DNA from 4 places in the Candidatus Brocadia sinica JPN1 genome. Region 2 is predicted to be linked to each of the others. Evidence: riboswitches for the same ligand, from Rfam matches in the RefSeq annotation. Region 2 holds a riboswitch; each other region holds the start of a gene.
The links. A riboswitch is a leader RNA that binds a small molecule or an ion and turns the genes downstream of it on or off. The one in region 2 is predicted to bind cyclic di-GMP.
Positions count from the first base shown of each region.

Region 1: another riboswitch for cyclic di-GMP. It lies ahead of BROSI_RS15340 (LamG-like jellyroll fold domain-containing protein); the one in region 2 lies ahead of BROSI_RS16010 (c-type cytochrome).
Region 3: another riboswitch for cyclic di-GMP. It lies ahead of BROSI_RS00125 (hypothetical protein); the one in region 2 lies ahead of BROSI_RS16010 (c-type cytochrome).
Region 4: another riboswitch for cyclic di-GMP. It lies ahead of BROSI_RS20205 (hypothetical protein); the one in region 2 lies ahead of BROSI_RS16010 (c-type cytochrome).

Region 1 covers NZ_BAFN01000001.1:3,353,290-3,357,504, reverse strand. The annotation lists gene BROSI_RS15340 (LamG-like jellyroll fold domain-containing protein) at 1-2,059, opposite strand, end outside; cyclic di-GMP riboswitch class I at 2,125-2,222, opposite strand; partial or broken gene BROSI_RS19265 (transposase) at 2,516-3,335, shown strand.
Region 2 covers NZ_BAFN01000001.1:3,498,411-3,502,625, forward strand. The annotation lists gene glgX (glycogen debranching protein GlgX) at 1-175, opposite strand, end outside; gene BROSI_RS16005 (glycogen/starch/alpha-glucan phosphorylase) at 182-2,683, opposite strand; cyclic di-GMP riboswitch class I at 2,886-2,991, shown strand; gene BROSI_RS16010 (c-type cytochrome) at 3,159-3,491, shown strand; gene BROSI_RS16015 (hypothetical protein) at 3,687-4,215, shown strand, end outside.
Region 3 covers NZ_BAFN01000001.1:32,762-36,976, forward strand. The annotation lists gene BROSI_RS00100 (sulfotransferase) at 1-218, opposite strand, end outside; gene BROSI_RS00105 (O-antigen ligase family protein) at 235-1,623, opposite strand; gene BROSI_RS00115 (sulfotransferase family protein) at 2,021-2,347, opposite strand; gene BROSI_RS00120 (sulfotransferase family protein) at 2,401-2,673, opposite strand; gene BROSI_RS00125 (hypothetical protein) at 2,707-2,967, opposite strand; cyclic di-GMP riboswitch class I at 3,224-3,335, opposite strand; gene BROSI_RS00130 (FG-GAP-like repeat-containing protein) at 3,789-4,215, opposite strand, start outside.
Region 4 covers NZ_BAFN01000001.1:2,148,738-2,152,952, forward strand. The annotation lists gene BROSI_RS20205 (hypothetical protein) at 1-2,589, opposite strand, end outside; cyclic di-GMP riboswitch class I at 2,934-3,050, opposite strand; gene BROSI_RS09680 (thiamine pyrophosphate-binding protein) at 3,082-4,215, opposite strand, start outside.

The DNA.
Region 1 (4,215 bases), 150 kb from region 2:
GCACATCTGAATTCCATTTGTAGCCACCGAATATTGAATCAATATTCGTTGTATCCTTTGCATTTTTATAGAACCATGCAGCAATGGAAACCTCGTCATGATTCATCAGAGGAATCGACACGAAATCATCAATCCCATCAAAACTCAACGCCCCACCATTCTTGCCGGTTGTCCATGTGGCCCCATTGATAGCGCCATCGTTGCCGTTACCTGATGTATCGGTTGCAGTCACCCCACTTCCTTCATCGAATGTATAGCGGGCATGCAAACCCGTGCTAAAGGTGTTATACAAATCTTGTACTTCCTGGTTGGCCAAGGCTTGATTGTAAAGGCGGACGTCGTCAATCTCGCCATTAAAGTAACCGTTATTGCCAGAATTTCCTATTTTCATGTCAGAATAATATGTCAATGGCACGACCGTATTTCCCGCCGGATGGTATTGGGTATTAACCAGCTGCCCATTTACATAAAGCTTCTGTTCCCCTGTAGCCTTGTTGTAAGTGCCAACTACATGATACCAACTACCAACTGAATTGACTAAATCCTTTATCGCGGTTTTCTGTATCCTATTCCCATTTCCATCCTGCGTCACGAGAATAAATTGAAGCTTATTGGGAATAGTTTTGTTAAATCTCAAATCAAACCCCTCCCGCAGTTGTACGTCTGAATTCCATTTATATCCACCGAATATGGCATCAATATTTGTTGTATCATTTGCATTTTTATAGAACCATGCAGCAATGGAAATCTCGTCATGATTCATACGTGGAACCGACACAAAATCATCAATCCCATCAAAACTCAACGCCCCACCATTCTTGCCGGTTGTCCATGTGGCCCCATTGATGGTACCATTATTTCCGTAGATTGAAGAATCAATAGCGATAGTACCGTTCCCTTCATCAAATTTATAGTACCCTACCATACCGGCTTTAAAAACGGTAATATTCACTGCGCTAGAAGTCGTCGTTGCTCCATCGTTATCTGTTGCTTTTGCTGAGAGTATATAACTGCCAGCGGTTACATTGTTCCATGTGAGAATGTGAGGTTCGGAAGTTGTTTCACCAAGTTTTGTGCTCCCCGCGTAATACTCAACCTTGCTCACGACACCATCAATATCCGAGGCCGTTGCCGTTATCGTTATGTCCGTTGGTGTTGTAAATGTCGCCCCCTCAGTCGGGTTGGTAATAGCCACAGTGGGCGATGCATTATCTCCCAAACCATCAGCAAGATTTTTCCCTCTCGAGAGTATTTCATTGGCGCCTCCTCCCGTCACGACAAATAAATATGCGGTGTAGGGTGAATGTGTCCTGTTAAAAGTAGGGCAAAGTTCAAAGCCTTTGTTCCACAAAAGCTTTATAATGTCTATCTGCGATACAGGCGCTACCCTACCAAATCCTCTCCCATTTGCCTCGTTGTATACACCCATGATAAACCACCCGTGATAATCCAGAGGCCCAGGTTGGTCTATTTCGGTAATATTTTGGTAACCCACATCACCCGGATACCGATCAAAATAAATATTGGGATAAATTACGTAACCCCTTTTCCACTCACTCGCGCCATATATTTCGTACACCCCACTACTACTACCACCGCCTCCAGGAGATCCCTGGTCCACAATATTTGTGCCATACTTTAGGTATTTCGTTTTTATATAATGACTGTCTGGATAGATTGATACCTCTGACACCTTGGCTCCATTATCCCACTCGAGTCGAACGGTCTTGACATTTGCATCATCCTGCACAACAACCGCTGTTGTAAGTGTTCCACGATTAGCGCATGCATCAAGGTAAAACCCTGCCTGATCCTCATTGACACTCTTGATCACCAGATCCTTGATCGCATGTTCATAATGGTGTCCGCCGAAAAAACGTCCATATTTCAGTCTTATCTTACTATTCTCTAGAGATACTTCCAATGCTCCATCTGTATCTGCCCCAATGCTAATACTTCCCCATTCTTGCGCAAAAGAGGGAAAAGACAGAATGAATAAAAATCCTAATATGCCGGTGAAAGAAATCGCCCCTAATATTAATTTATGTCGAATAGCCATTTTCTTACTCCCCAATTAACATTCAAATAAAAAAGCCTTACTGCAAAGATATTCATAAAAACATCTTCGGCAGTAAGGCTATCTTGTTTAAACTACTTCCCTGTATGTTTAAAGACCCTTTACTTTGCGTCCCCTGATTACTCAGGGTTTGCCCTTATCGAAATGTATTTCTATATAATTAGTGTGTTAGTGTGTTAGTGTGTTAGTGTGTTAGTGTGTTAGTGTGTTAGTGTGTTAGTGTGTTAGTGTGTTAGTGTGTTAGTGTGTTAGTGTGTTAGTGTAAAATACAGCATAATCACATCTGTGTCAAACAAAAAATAAAAATAATTATTAATAACCTAAATCCTGCAACAAGGCAAAGCCTTGTTGCAGGATTAGACGAGAAAAGGTAGAATCTCCAAGGGAATTGAAGGTATTTTAAGAATAAAAACACCTAAAAGGAGGTTCACCTTTTCAATGAAGACTATAGCACAAAACGGGGAAAGAAGACAACCGAAAATCAAGACGGAGATGAGTGGGAAGGGATTAACAGTACACGCAGCACTCTTACCAGTCCTAACCTTTATGTATGGGGAATATGGGGAAGTTGTTATTCAGGCAGAGAGTACAAGAGGCAATCCGTAAGGAGCGGGGGGGCAAATGCCCAGTATCAGATTGTTGATGCCATGCAAATGGCAGTAATCGGTTTGATAGCCGGAGCGACCTCGATGGTGCAGATAACGAAGGTATGGGCAGATGAGGTACTGATGAAGATGGCGGGATGGAAAAGAATCCTGTAGATACGACAATAGGACGTATGATGAAGCTGGTAACGCAGAGGGATATTGTGGAGCTGACAGGGATAATCCATCGATTCAGGGGACAGGTGTGGAAACGGGCGGTGCGTTCAGGTCACAGATTGAGAAGTGCGCTGAGCGATATGTGGATAGACGTTGATTCAACCGTGGATGGAGTATATGGGAATCAGGAAGGAGCAGAGGTTGGATACAATCCTAAGAAAAAGGGCCAGAAGGCGTATCAGTATTTAATGGCATTTGTTGGAGAAACAAAAGCAGTAAGGAAGTTGGTCAAAATCGAGAGGGGGTTGTTTCCTCTGCCCCTGTACGAGTATTTCTGTTACGTTACGACAGAGCGGTTAAGTCCGATAGAGGCGCATGGTTCGTATGGAGAGAGGGCTACGTGTGAGACGTGGATAGAAGAGTGTAAGAGTCAGATGAATGCGGGTCATTTACGTACGGGTGAATTTTTGACCAATGCAGCGTTATTTCAGTGTGCTGAGAATACTGCAAAAGGGGATGGTATACCTCCGTGCCGGTTTTGTCGCTCCGAATGGTTAAATCAGGACTATTTCCCAGTTCTTTTTGTTCATAATGAAACTGAGTAGCTCAGAAAATCGCTAAACATTGAGGTTTATTATTGATTTTTGTCCGGAAAGGCTATTGCTGAAGGGCGATTTTCGCGGCGCGAAAATCATTTGCAGAATTTAGGTTTCAATAAAACGGTGGGTGGAGCAGGGAACCAAAGAGACACAAAGTGGTTTATAAAAACCAAAAACAACATGGAAACTGTTCCACTCACCAGAGAAAGGAGTAAGGGAAAAGGGAGCAAGGATACTTTTATCAGTAATCAGTAATGGGAGGTGGTAAAAGATTTTCCTGTTAAAGGAATCGGTTAAAAGCAGATTGAAAAAGCCATTCATGGATTATTCAACACCCGAAAAAAAGATATGTTTAAAGAGGGAGTAATGTGAGGAGCAAAGGCAAAGGAAAAATTGCAAGAGAGGAGGACAAGATCAAAGAGATGAAGGAATAGGGAAGCAGAGGTATGTAAAGAAATTAAAGAATGGGACAGTAAACCGGTATAGGGTTGGCGTGCCTTGAAGTATGGAATACCTGAGTGGTTGAAAATACCACCTCTGCGAGCCTAATTCCTCGTAGAGAAGTTTGTACCTATGCACATACAATGGAGCAATCCGTATGCGTAGAAAGATAGCGTACCCACCGTGAGGTGATATGACGGAGTTACGAGGTACAGATGACCTTTTGGGGTGTATGAGTATGGCGTATTATTCGCGCCAACCTCCCTTCCCTGGTGAAGCACAAGCAATGTCCTTGCGGAAGATGTCGAAAGAGATTAGGCGAATACATCTCTGGATA
Region 2 (4,215 bases):
GGGAAGGACCGGGATCCTCTGCATGGTCAAACAGCAGCAGTTCTACAAAGGTCGCGCTCTTCGAGAAGACACTAAAATTGACGCCACCCTGTAATACAGTTGCACCGAGGGGAAAACTGTTTCCCCTCGTTCTGTCAATAACGGCATTCCCTGTGGTGAATGTCACCGGATCCATGACACTTTACTCCCCTTTAACCGGATTTATCTTCCAGATATTATCGCAGTATTCCCGTATCGACCGGTCAGAAGAAAACTTCCCCATGCGTGCCACGTTCAGGATCGACATGCGCACCCAGCGTTCCTGATCACGATAAACCGAACTAACCCTGTCCTGGCAATCAATATACGCCTGATAATCGGCCAGGAGCATGAATGGGTCATGGTTCAGGAGGTTGTCTACTAGGGGTTCGAAAAGTTCCCCATGCCCACCAGAAAAATGGCCTGACCGGATCTGATCGATAGCCTCCCGGAGGTGCGGGTTTGAGTCATAGTAGCCTCTGGGATTATAGCCCTTCACCTTCTGGTCGTGGACTTCGTCAGCGGTCAGACCGAAGAGGAAGAAGTTCTCATGTCCGACCTCCTCACGGATCTCGACATTCGCGCCGTCAAGGGTACCGATGGTGAGGGCGCCGTTCATCGAAAATTTCATATTTCCTGTGCCCGCGGCCTCTTTACCGGCAGTTGATATCTGCTCAGAGAGGTCTGCGGCTGGATAGATATGGTGCGCATTCTTCACATTAAAGTCCGGAAAAAAGACAACCTTTAACCTTCCTGCCACATCCTGATCTTTGTTTACTACCCCGGCAACTGAATTGATCAGCTTGATGATCAGCTTTGCCATGAAGTAGCCGGGTGCGGCCTTTCCTCCGAAGATAAAGGTGCGGGGGATAATCTCCTGCCCGGGGTCTTTCTTGATGCGATTGTACAACGTGATGATGTTGAGCACGTTCAGGTGCTGGCGTTTGTATTCATGGATCCGCTTCACCTGGATATCGAAAAGCGAATCAGTATCCGTCACAACACCAGTTCGTTCTTTTATGATCGCGGCAAGTCTGGACTTGTTGTTACGCTTGACCTTTCCCCATTCCTCGCGGAACCCTGCATCATCCGCTAAGGGCTCTATCTTCCTGATCTCATCTTCAAAATACCTGATCCATCTGTCACCGATGCTCTTGGTAATCAGAGCCGTGAGTTCCGCGTTGCTCAAGGCTATCCAGCGCCTTGGGGTCACACCGTTCGTCACATTCACGAAACGATCCGGATAGAGATCGTACAGGTCTTTCAGAACGGTCTTTGTAAGAAGATTGCTGTGCAGCGCTGAGACGCCATTGATCCGATGGCTTCCCACAGAGGCAAGATGTGCCATGCGGACATACTTTTCCCCGCTCTCGTCGATAAGCGAAAGACGGGCAACCCGCCCATCATCGCCGGGGTATCTGAGACGGACGCCGTCGAGAAATCTGCGGTTGATCTCATAGATGATCTCAAGATGTCGTGGGAGCGTACGGCCGAACAACGGCAGGGACCATTTTTCGAGTGCCTCGGGCAGCAGCGAATGGTTGGTGTACGACATGGTTTTCTCTGTTATCTGCCAGGCAGTGTCCCAGCCCATCAGATGCTCGTCCACCAGAAGGCGCATGAGTTCTGCTACGGCAATTGAAGGATAGGTATCGTTCAATTGCACGGCAAAGCTCTCGTGGAATGTCTCAATGCCCTTTCCCCGCATGAGATGAATGCTGATCATATCCTGAAGCGAGCAGGTGACTAAGAAATACTGTTGAGCAAGACGGAGTGTCTTTCCAATTTCGGGTTCGTCATTCGGGTAGAGGACCTTGCTCACCGTCTCGGAAATGACCTTCTCGTCCACGGCCTTGTAATAGTCGCCGACATTAAATGCCTGGAAGTCAAAGGATTCGATTGCCTCTGATTTCCATAGCCTGAGCAGGTCCACCATATCGTTCCGGTAGGACGGGACAGGGGTGTCATAGGCAATTCCCTTGACCACACGGTGTGGGATCCAGCGGACTCTGAAACATCCGTTGTCATCAAGATACTGCACCGTATGCCCGCCGAAATTCACTTCATAGGATGTTTCCGGTCTGCATATCTCCCACGGGTTACCCAGGCGAAGCCACTTGTCAGTCTTTTCAATCTGCCATCCATCGCGGATCTCCTGGTCAAAGATGCCGAACTCATACCGGATACCGTATCCGATCGCCGGCACGTTCATGGTTGCAAGGGAATCCATATAGCAGGCAGCAAGCCTCCCGAGGCCACCGTTACCAAGCCCCGGCTCTTCCTCCTGCACGAGCAGCTCATCCAGTTCCAGACCAAGTTCTTTGACCGCCTCCCGCGTCTGGTCGGTGATCCCCAGGTTCAGGAGATTATTGCCTAAGTGCGGCCCCATCAGGAACTCTGCCGAGAGGTAGCTGACAATTTTCACCTTCGGACTCTGCAACCTCTTGAGTGCATGGATAAAATGGTCCAGCATCCTGTCCCGTACCGTACGGGCTACGGCCATGTACCAGTCGTTCGGCATGGCAAGTTCCGGTGTACACCCCTGGATATAATAGAGGTTGTCGAGGATTGCCTGTTTTAATGAGGCAGTGCTTGTCCCAGTCCGGGTATTCTCACCTGTGTCAATAGGTGATGAAATCTGTCTTTTTTGTGATTGTTTGACCATGCTTATCCCCTTTTATCCGTGATAAATTCACATGAAGGCTGCTTGCTATCCGAATTTAGCATATTAATGAGTGCACATCAAGTTTTTTATCTCCAGTTTCAGTTTTTTCTTGACATGGATGTAATTATATTGTATTTAACCCACTAACCCACTAACCCACTAACCCACTAACCCACTAACTAACATTATCAATAAAAATACATCGCGATAAAGGCAAACCCTGAGCAATCAGGGGGACGCAAAGTGAAGGGTCTTTAAAATATTTTCCTGCCCTCGCAGGAAAATATAAAGATAGCCTTACTGCCGAAGATGTTTTAAGAAAACATTTTTGCAGTAAGGCTTTTTTGTTTTTAGGCAAATTATTTGCAAATTTTATTAGCTTTAGTTCAGACAGGTTTGTGTACCTGAAATCAGGCTTTTGGGGACTTTGTCGGAACAGCTAATGGAGTCCAAATCTAGAGAGAGGGGGGGCGATATGAGCCAGTTGAAACCAAAAAGCATGGCGTCAGCGATCATTCTCGGCGCACTGGTTGGAGTCGGGATATGGGCAGGTATCGCATCGGCGATGCCTCAAGAGGGTTCCGATCGTGGGATCGTGTGGAAAGATGGGGCTGAAGTGTACGCCGGTGTTTGTGTCTATTGCCATGAACAGATGCTTCGAGGGGCGGGCGTTGATCCTGCAAAAATTCGGTATGCGGTGCGACACGGAAAAAGGGCCATGCCGGCCTTCCGGTCGACTGAAATTGACGATGCGTCAATGGAAAAGCTTATCGAGTATCTGTCGAAAAAAGAACCGGAAATCAAGTAAAGGAGGTGTTGTATGGAAATCGATCGTCGAAGTCTGCTGAAGACGATATTAGTCGGGGGTGCCTTTCTGGCGGCAGGTGTGCCACTGAGGACGACGGGCGAGTCGACTGAGAAACCGCGAGGTCCTGTCCTTCTGGTTATTGGGGGGAGTCGGCGTGATGCCGCGTTCGCCACGGGGGCCCAGGCAGTAGCACGTATGGCAGGGAAAAAAACCGTACCGGTCTATAAGCTCGACGGGCGCTTTGGTCCTGACTCTGATCTCATCTCAGCCCTGTTTTACCCACGAAGGCAGACGCGTATAATTGGAATTATGGATGACGGCATGTATACCATCTTCCATGAGTTGGTGCGCGCAGCTGATGTGTGTTTGGTGTGCCTGGGGCGACATGGGTATGGTGGGAATATGGCATTTACTCATCGTCATACGATGCTCTCGGCGTTATCCGGTCAGAGTATCGCAGCAGCTGTAGCATCACAGCTTTCATTGATTGACCAGAACTTCCTGGTATCAGAGACAGTACTCGACAACAGGTCTGCTACAAACGTAGCAGGAAACAGCACTCTGCCCGGCTTTACTTCCTACCGCGTAACAGGTGATCGCCCAGTCCGGCTGCATCTATCGGGTCTGTCCCTGAGTGAGGCTTGTGGCGTGTTTGGTCTCAGCCTAGCAAGGGTCACCCACTGTGCAACATCCGTTGTCTACCATCCGCAACGGATCGCTCCGA
Region 3 (4,215 bases), 3.5 Mb from region 2:
CCTGCATCTTTAAATAAATCCAGATATTTATGAAAATCACTTACTATATTTATCCGGTTAAAAATATCTTCGTCCTTTTCCTTTGCCTCCGCAAAGGAGAAAAAACACGGCTCTTTATTCTTTGACATAAATATCTGAGGATGCTGTTGTAAGTAGGAATAAAGGGAAGTCGTACCGCTCTTTGCTGCGCCAACTACCAGAAAGTCTGGCAAGCTCATTCCTCCCCCCGAGGCTTTAACGTACATTAGCATTTGCCTCGAATTTTGGGTTTTGCGCATCGGAGCTGATCCTATTTTTTTCATCCAGGATATTAGCGGCAATTACAAGACCGGCAAAAGCCGAAAAATAGTACTGAAAATTAATCTTCCATAGCATATGGGTGAAAAAGCATATAATTACATAAGCAAAAAGAACGGAGATAAAAACTACGGAAAGACATTTAAAATAGAACTGCTTTGTATAACGGAACAATTTAAAAGATTCCCGAAACAACGTAAAGAGATACAACAAATAAACAGATAAGCCGCAGATCCCCGTAGTCATTAGTAAGGTTAAATAATTGTTGTGTTCTTCTACAGAGTCTTTCGTACGCAAATTTGCTATTGCAGATTGAATATCAAAACCATTGCCAAGCAGCTTCTCCATTATGGTGCTATTGTTAAGAAAATAATGAAGATTCGATTGCCATATGCCCACCCTGGCGCTTAATAAATCGGGATCGAGATTAAAAAAATTTCCCGTTTTTAAAATTACATATATATCGCTAAACCGGTCCCGAACGGTAGGGTTAAAAACCGCCATGAAGATAATCAAACAAAGAACAGGCGCCGTAATCTTAAAATTCTTTCTAACCAGATTCCATACAAGAAGCAGAACAGCTATCCCTATCCACACATTTCTGGTATAGGTTTTATATATTGAAAAAAGCAGCAGCGCCATAAAAACAAACCAGAATATTTTCCTGGAACTTCTTGCAGATATTGAATAGAAAAAAAGACAAACGGGAAAGACTGACAATAAATAATAAGAAATGAGATTAGCATAAGAACCAAAGGTACCATAACGAATATACCCCCCCATCATATAATAAGTTCCCTGCATGTAATTCTTTATGAAGAGGGCATACGGTATCAAAAAGGCTATAAAAATACTCCAGCATATTGTATCTATCCTCTTTCTATAAGTTTTATCTCCCCCGCGAAGAACCACTAAAATAGTTATATTAAGGATCAAAAATCCTTGAAGCAACTTAAGCCAGTATCCGAAACCCGTTATGAAGTCCTGGGTAAAAAATATCGGAACAATACTTAAACCCATGAAGACGCCATAGACCTTGTTTACACTTAAACGGAAGATATTATAACCGGAGAAAAGAAAATAACATAAAGAAAGCGCTGCGACTGAAACTCCCATATATTGCGTTATTCTAATATCTCCAGCTGCTTCAACATCATAAAAGACATCAACAATACTTCTGCTTGCCAAAAGAAAATAAAAGGCATACTCTATCTTAGTAAAAAAAATAAGCAGAAAGACCATGGCGCCCAGTATGGCAAAGGCTTTGAAATCGTGCTGTAAAATCATGAGGCCGAAAAAACAGGATATCAGCCCTGCAAAAAACATGTTGAGAGATTTTTCATTAATCGCGCTTTTTATTAGCATATGAGGATATATACAAGGATAATTATTGAATGAATCAGTTGTCATCCATTTTACGAACGGCGCTTCCCAAGATTCTCTTTACTTGCATTATACGAATTAGCCGTTGTGGTAAACCAATGAGTAAACTCATCATCATAAATAAAATATCAGATACGTTTAGAACATTATATTCAATTTCATAGTTGTATTTCTTCAGATAATGCCCTGCCAACATATTAAAAATCTTGACTTCTCGGGGAAGCAGATTCTTTTTCCATTTATTCGTATTTTCCTTGTTCAGTGGTTTGAATATTAACTCTGAATGATGTGGTATCGTATGTTTGTGACTAGTCTTATAAAAATCCAGCAGTGGGATCCTCTAGAGTCGACCTATCCCTATTACAGAACAAATGGATTTTATTGTATTCTCAGGATTTTCCAACAAATCTTCATAGCGAATGGTTATTTTATTTTCTTCGGGTATTTTCTTAAAAGATTTTTCAATTCTGAATAGTTTATACCTCCAATCCAGGGCAGCAGCGGCAACATTATCATTGAAGGAATTCATTTTCCGCCAGCTATCAAACACATCTCTTCCATCACGCACGATGTGTATAAACTTAGCATCAGGAAACAACGTTTGTAAAATATCTATTTTCCGGAAAAAAGAGGGTGTCTTGTTACCCCAAATACTTTTTTCCTTCACTCCGGCAATATGCAGAGAATATCCTGTCTATAAGCTCCCTTAGTGTTAATTTTTCATGGTGAGAGAATTGTGAGAAAAAAATCGTTATAATGACCATCAACATATGTCGATTGAAAGTCGGATTTTGATGAAAGAAAATTGCCAAAAGACCTTAAAGCGCTACCGGAGATAGAGCGTTTAAGATATTTCTTTCGTAAAAATGGCATTAAAAAAAAAGATTCTCTCGGTATGGCAATCTGAGAATGGGTATTTAAGATCAGGCGAAGCAACGTGGTACCAGACCTCTGGGTACCTACGATAAAAAATTGTTTTTTTACTGAATTCATACGACTTCTTTTCCGGCCGCAATAACCCCTTGTTTATAAAAGTTTTATATAAGTCTCTCCGTGCGGACGGAATGATGTCTCCTTTACCTGCAGCGGTTGCTTGGTTGCATTATCCGCCAGCATCTCTTCCATCGTTCTCGATTTTGCAGCCTCTAGCTGATGAGTTTGTTTTTGCATTTCTATTTTATTTTCTTCCACAAGCCTTGGAGCAGCAGCATTTGCTCCAACGTGAATAAGTGCAGGCAATAACAAAGTAGCTTGCGATAGTAACAGTAACCTACATATTTTACGCATATTCTCCTCCTTCTCTTCTTTAAATTAAAAAACAAAAGTACGCTCCAAAATTACTATTTACAAATTGATTTTTTTTGATGCACCCCCCCTTTCTTAAGTTAAACATGGACAAACAAAGTTTGTCGTTCGATTGAGCGCTTACGACAAAGTCCATGCTACCCTGTAACCCGCTCAAATAAAATGAGAATTCTTATACAATTAAATTTTAAAATGCCAAAAAAAAAGGCCTTACTGCAAAGATATTCTAAGATACATCTTCGGCAGTAAGGCTGTCTCATGAGCGGTTTAAATTGTTTAAACTGCTTAAATGGCTGACGAGATCCTTTACTTTGCGCCCCCTGATCACTCAGGGTTTGCCTTTTTCGGGACGGTATTTTTCGTACGAATCCTAATTTTTTGTTAAATTATGTCAACAATAATTCTATCCATAGATCAGGTTAAAAAAACTTGTAAAAAATGACTTAGAAGGCATCAACCAAGCATACTTTTAATTGTCAAAAAGAATGCCACAAACAAGACCAAAATGTTTATCGTGTAATATTTATCATAAACCATTTGGATGCAGTCTATTATAAGATACCATAAAGCAGAATCGTCCGTTGCTAAGGCAAAGGAAAAGTGTGACATGGCACACAAGTGTGACGTCGCACTTATGTGCCATGTCACACAAAACCCTTTTTTATTTGTTCATCGATATAAACTTCACCAGCTTCAATTGAACTGCCTATTTGAAATTGTTTTGAATTTCTGATTTCATGCCTTGGTGTTAACGGTTTTCTATGAATAAAACTTACAAAAAAGTTTTTAAAGGTAACACTCTACTACAGGGCATTATACAAATCCTGCACTTCCTGGTCGGTCAAGGCACGTTTGTAAATTCTAACATCATCAATCGTACCATTAAAATAACCATTAAACCCTGTATGCCCTATTCTCATGTTGGAATACAATGTCAATGGCACAACCGTATTCCCCGCCGGATGGGTTCGAGTATTGGCCAGCTGCCCATTTACATAGAGCATCTGTTTCCCTGTAGCCTTGTTGTAAGTGCCAACTACATGATACCAACCACCAACCGAATTGACCAAATCCTTTATAGCAGTTTTCTGTGTCTTATTTCCACTTCCATCCTGTGTCACGAGGATAAATTGAAGTGTATCAGGTGCGGTTTTATAAAATCGCACATCAAAACCCTCTCGAAGTTGCAAACTTGGATTCCATCCATATCCACCAAATATGGCATCAACA
Region 4 (4,215 bases), 1.3 Mb from region 2:
GTTTACGTTTAGCTTATTGAGAATATTATGCCCTGTCAACATCAACCTGTAATCGGCTTGCCCACCCCATTCGACAGTTTGCTCTGTTGGCTGAACATTGATCTCAAAATGCGGTCGTGCAGTGACAATGAAAGGAAGTCCCGTCGACTGAATAAAGTCACGTTCCGGAATGACGGCATAGAGTTCCCAGTTGCCAGGTGTTAGATATGCAGTTGCATCTCTTTCGCTAAGACTTACCTGGAAAGTTATTTCAGGATATTGTCCCGTAGATGTTGTCTGACTAATACGATGAGATTGCTGGTTTCCGTTGTTCACTTTTTGAAGCAACCACTGCACATTATTCTGTGGAACACAGCCACCAATTACCCTAAAAGTGTAGGCGTCTTGCTCTTGAATGTTCGGTGTAATGCCACTAGCCCAGCTCAAGGATGGTTGATCGTAGATTTCGTAGCGTATGGGTCCCTGGAAAATATGGTCTGCCGCTGAAGCTGTCACTTCAACCGGCATGCACGCTGCAGTGGTTCTGAAATCCACTGCAAGACTGGTTTGACCTTCTTGTATTATCACAGGAGATTGAACCTGTAGCACTGATGGGATACTTGAGGTGATCTCAACCGGTATGCCCCCCATTGGCGCAGGGCAACTGACCCGGACTGTAAATGTACCGCTTGTCCCTCCCCTGAGATCTGTCCCTGTAGGAGACTGTACCAGCCACAATTTTTTGACGCGCTCTACCGTAAGCGAAACTGGTGCAGCGGTACCACAGTGAACTTGGTTTGCTTGGCTTACAGCTCCTATCGTGTAGGTCGTAGTATCAGACCGTGTTTCCAGTACGGAACCGGAGGAACCCCCCTTAGCTACCTGATTACCTTGCTCGTCCCGTATGGTTACCTCAATACTACCGCAAGGTGGAATCGGTGCATCAACAGGCCGGTCTATCAAATGCACGCGCCAGCTGATCTCGACGGGCGTGCAGGCTTCCGCCCGATGGACTGATGACCGGAAGAAATCGATGACAGGTGGGTAAATAATGCTAACCGCTGCGGCGGGAGATCTATCCATGAGAATTTCGGCAGGAAGTTCGGGCATAGCAAGGCCGCAGGTATCCGCCAGCCTTCGGCTCGCTTCTGATGGAAGGGAGCCGAGCGCTCTTAGATAGACAGGGCCTGTATGCGCCTTTGTTGGTGGTATTTGTGGTTTCGGAGGTTTTTTGGAAGGTATGCGGAAACGGATCTCAGTCGGTTGAACAGAGATTGGTGTGATGACTTGATCTCCGAAATACAGCAAGACCCCGGTTGGCAGGGTAGGCGGTATTTGGGGCTTGGGAGGTATTGTGATTGGGAAGAAGCGTCCAGGCTGCGGTCGGGCTACGAGCACTTGATTCGGATCATAATTGCTACAGAGGCAATTTGGCTCGACCGAGGCGATCAGGTCGGTAAATTCGTCGCGGAGCTGAGCGGCCAGGACTTCCCCGTACAAGCCCAGGCACAGGTCGTTGATCTGCTCGCATGGACTGGGTTCGAATCCATCGTCCGGACCTGGCTCCGGTTCGGGAGGGAATCCTTTAGGTGGTCCAGGTGGAAGGATGAAAGTTGTAAGTCCATCGTCACCAGGAAAGACACCAAAAGGGCCTTCGAATTCACGAAACGCCCGATCTGCCAAGTCGTTGTAAAAAGAGATATCCTGCATTCGATCACGGACATAGGCCCGCGCCTGTCTTGTCCATCTTGCATCTTGATTCCGTTCTTTGAAGTCTAGACGAAAGGCACCTTCGAGAACCTTGGCGGTACGCTGAAGAATAGGACCACAGCCTCTCACAGGTTGCAGTTCTCCCAGTGCATCGATGAGTCCCATTTTACTCATATCCTCGATCCGGCCTAACACCCCCGGAGCACCGCCTGGGCTAGTGAATGGAAAAGCACTTAATACCCGGCGTAGCGATTCTTCAGCGTCTTTGTCTCCAGCGAGGCTGCGTGCAGAAAATTGACTGATCTCGTTTATTTCCTTGATTACCTTCATGATCGAGAGAGGGACGCGTGCATTTCGAACATCGACACCCTGGAGCCTTGCGAGTTTTTCCGCTAAGTGTTGCAAGACCGACTTAGTAATGATGTCACTTGACGTAATAAGGGGTGGTTTCGAAACTTGTCCGCTTGTTGGGTGCATGATGCGCAGCTTTACGGCTATGGAATCTTCATCTTTATAGGGAGCTATACGAATATTCCCAAGGACTTTTCCTGTGCGGTCAAGAGCTCTTATTTCTATATTCCCCGGATGAAAGATCTCTTTTACTTCCGCAGTAAGTTCGAATTTCAGAGTAAATGCGCCAACTTCTTCAGGATAAACTGCCTCAACTATCTCTTTTTCCGTGCAGCGATCTCTGGCCTCGACGCGGACTTCAGAGTCCATCCAAGGTTCCCATGGTTCCAGAAAACCAATAACGCTTAAAGTTCCACTCATTGACAGTTCTTGTTTCACTGGTTCCTGACTCATCCGCGCCATTGCAACCTGAACTGAGAGGCTTAAGGAAACTGCTACAAGAGTTACAAAAATAATTACCACCGCTACCTTTAATGAAAACCCTTTCATAAAGCATCTCCTCGATAAGTTTTATTGATGTGCTGGAAGCTTCTACAAGTCTTCATTTACTACACCCAGTTTGGCGCTGAATTCTTGCATCTTCGTTTCATATACATCCTTTCATTTAATTCTTGAATTCATCCGGCATGTAATATTTGGTTGTTTGGCCTGACATCATTTCATATCTATAGTAACAGTCGTCTTCTTTTACGGCTATTAGTACATATAATACTCTTACACTGGCATATTATACGCCTAAATGAGCGTATAATGCGGGATATTAGATCAAAAATAGTTGTTTTTAACTCGTAAAAACAAAAAAGCCTTACTGCAAAAATGTTCATTGAAACATCTTCGGCAGTAAGGCTGTCTTTACTGTAAAATCGTCTTTTGCAATCTGCGTCCGTGTACGTCTAAAAGACCCTTTTACTTTGCGTCCCCAGATCACTCTGGGTTTGCCTTTATCGTGATGTGTTTTTATTGATGGTACTTTTAAATCATTTACATTATCATCATTGCACAAGGTTTTTTGATTTTGCCCTTAACTATATCGTCCCTCTTTATTGACAAAGGGTCTATCTCCTTTACAGGGCAGTCCATGCCTTCTAATACTAATCTCGTGTCTGCAACATTATTGTTCTTATTTACAGTGTCCACGCATATGATGGTAAACTCTAATCCCATTGAGACGGCTGGTTGTAACTCCCTTATATGGTAAAAAAGTGAATTCTTGTCACAAATAAGAACAACGTTATTATCTGGATTACCAATAGCTGCACCTATCGCAAAAGGAAGTCCAGCCCCTGGTATGTCCCGGTCATCCATGATAAAAAGATTTTTATAGATGGCCTTTCTAAAAAAACAAGATGCTGCAAGTGATAACTCTTTCCCATCGACGATAAAGATGTCATTGCTGGAAGAAATATTTTTCAGTGAAGCAAATATTCCCCTTGCATCTTTAAACTCTTTTGACAATTCTATTGCTAATAGGTCGCAATTTTTATAGAAATCATCCCTCCAGGCACGGAAAGCGTTTTTATTCGTTTTCGTTTCTCGTTCAAAATAGGAGAAACTACTCCCGGGATCTGCATGTACAGGACAAAGGTTAGGAATGCTGTCTGCAAAAGATGACGGATCAATTTCTACCTGGACAATACCCTTTACATGCGAAGAATTTTTTATCGCAGAAAGAATACGTTCTGAATAAGGGTCGATTCCTGCAATAATCAAAAGATCCGTCTTATTCAACAATTCCATTCCTGATGTTGAATTCATGAATAATGACGCATCCCCGGCATAACAATAATCGTCGCCACAAAAAACCCCGGAACTGTGTACGGTAGTGATAACAGGTATTCCCAGTCTGTTTGCAGCCTCTTTCATCCCCTGATATCGCCCGGGGCGTCCAAAACCCTGGCCTAAAATAATAATAGGCCTTTCGGACTTTTGAATCGTTTCACAGGCTTCTTTCAGACAAAAGGCATCTCCCGCTATGGCACCTCTATACATCGTCCTCTCAGCCGGAGGCATTATACTCTGCCTTTTCTTTTTTGTAAGTACCTTGTATCTGAACAATATATCTACAGGGATATCGATATGTACCGGCCCTGGTATACCTTGCCATGCCTCCCTGAA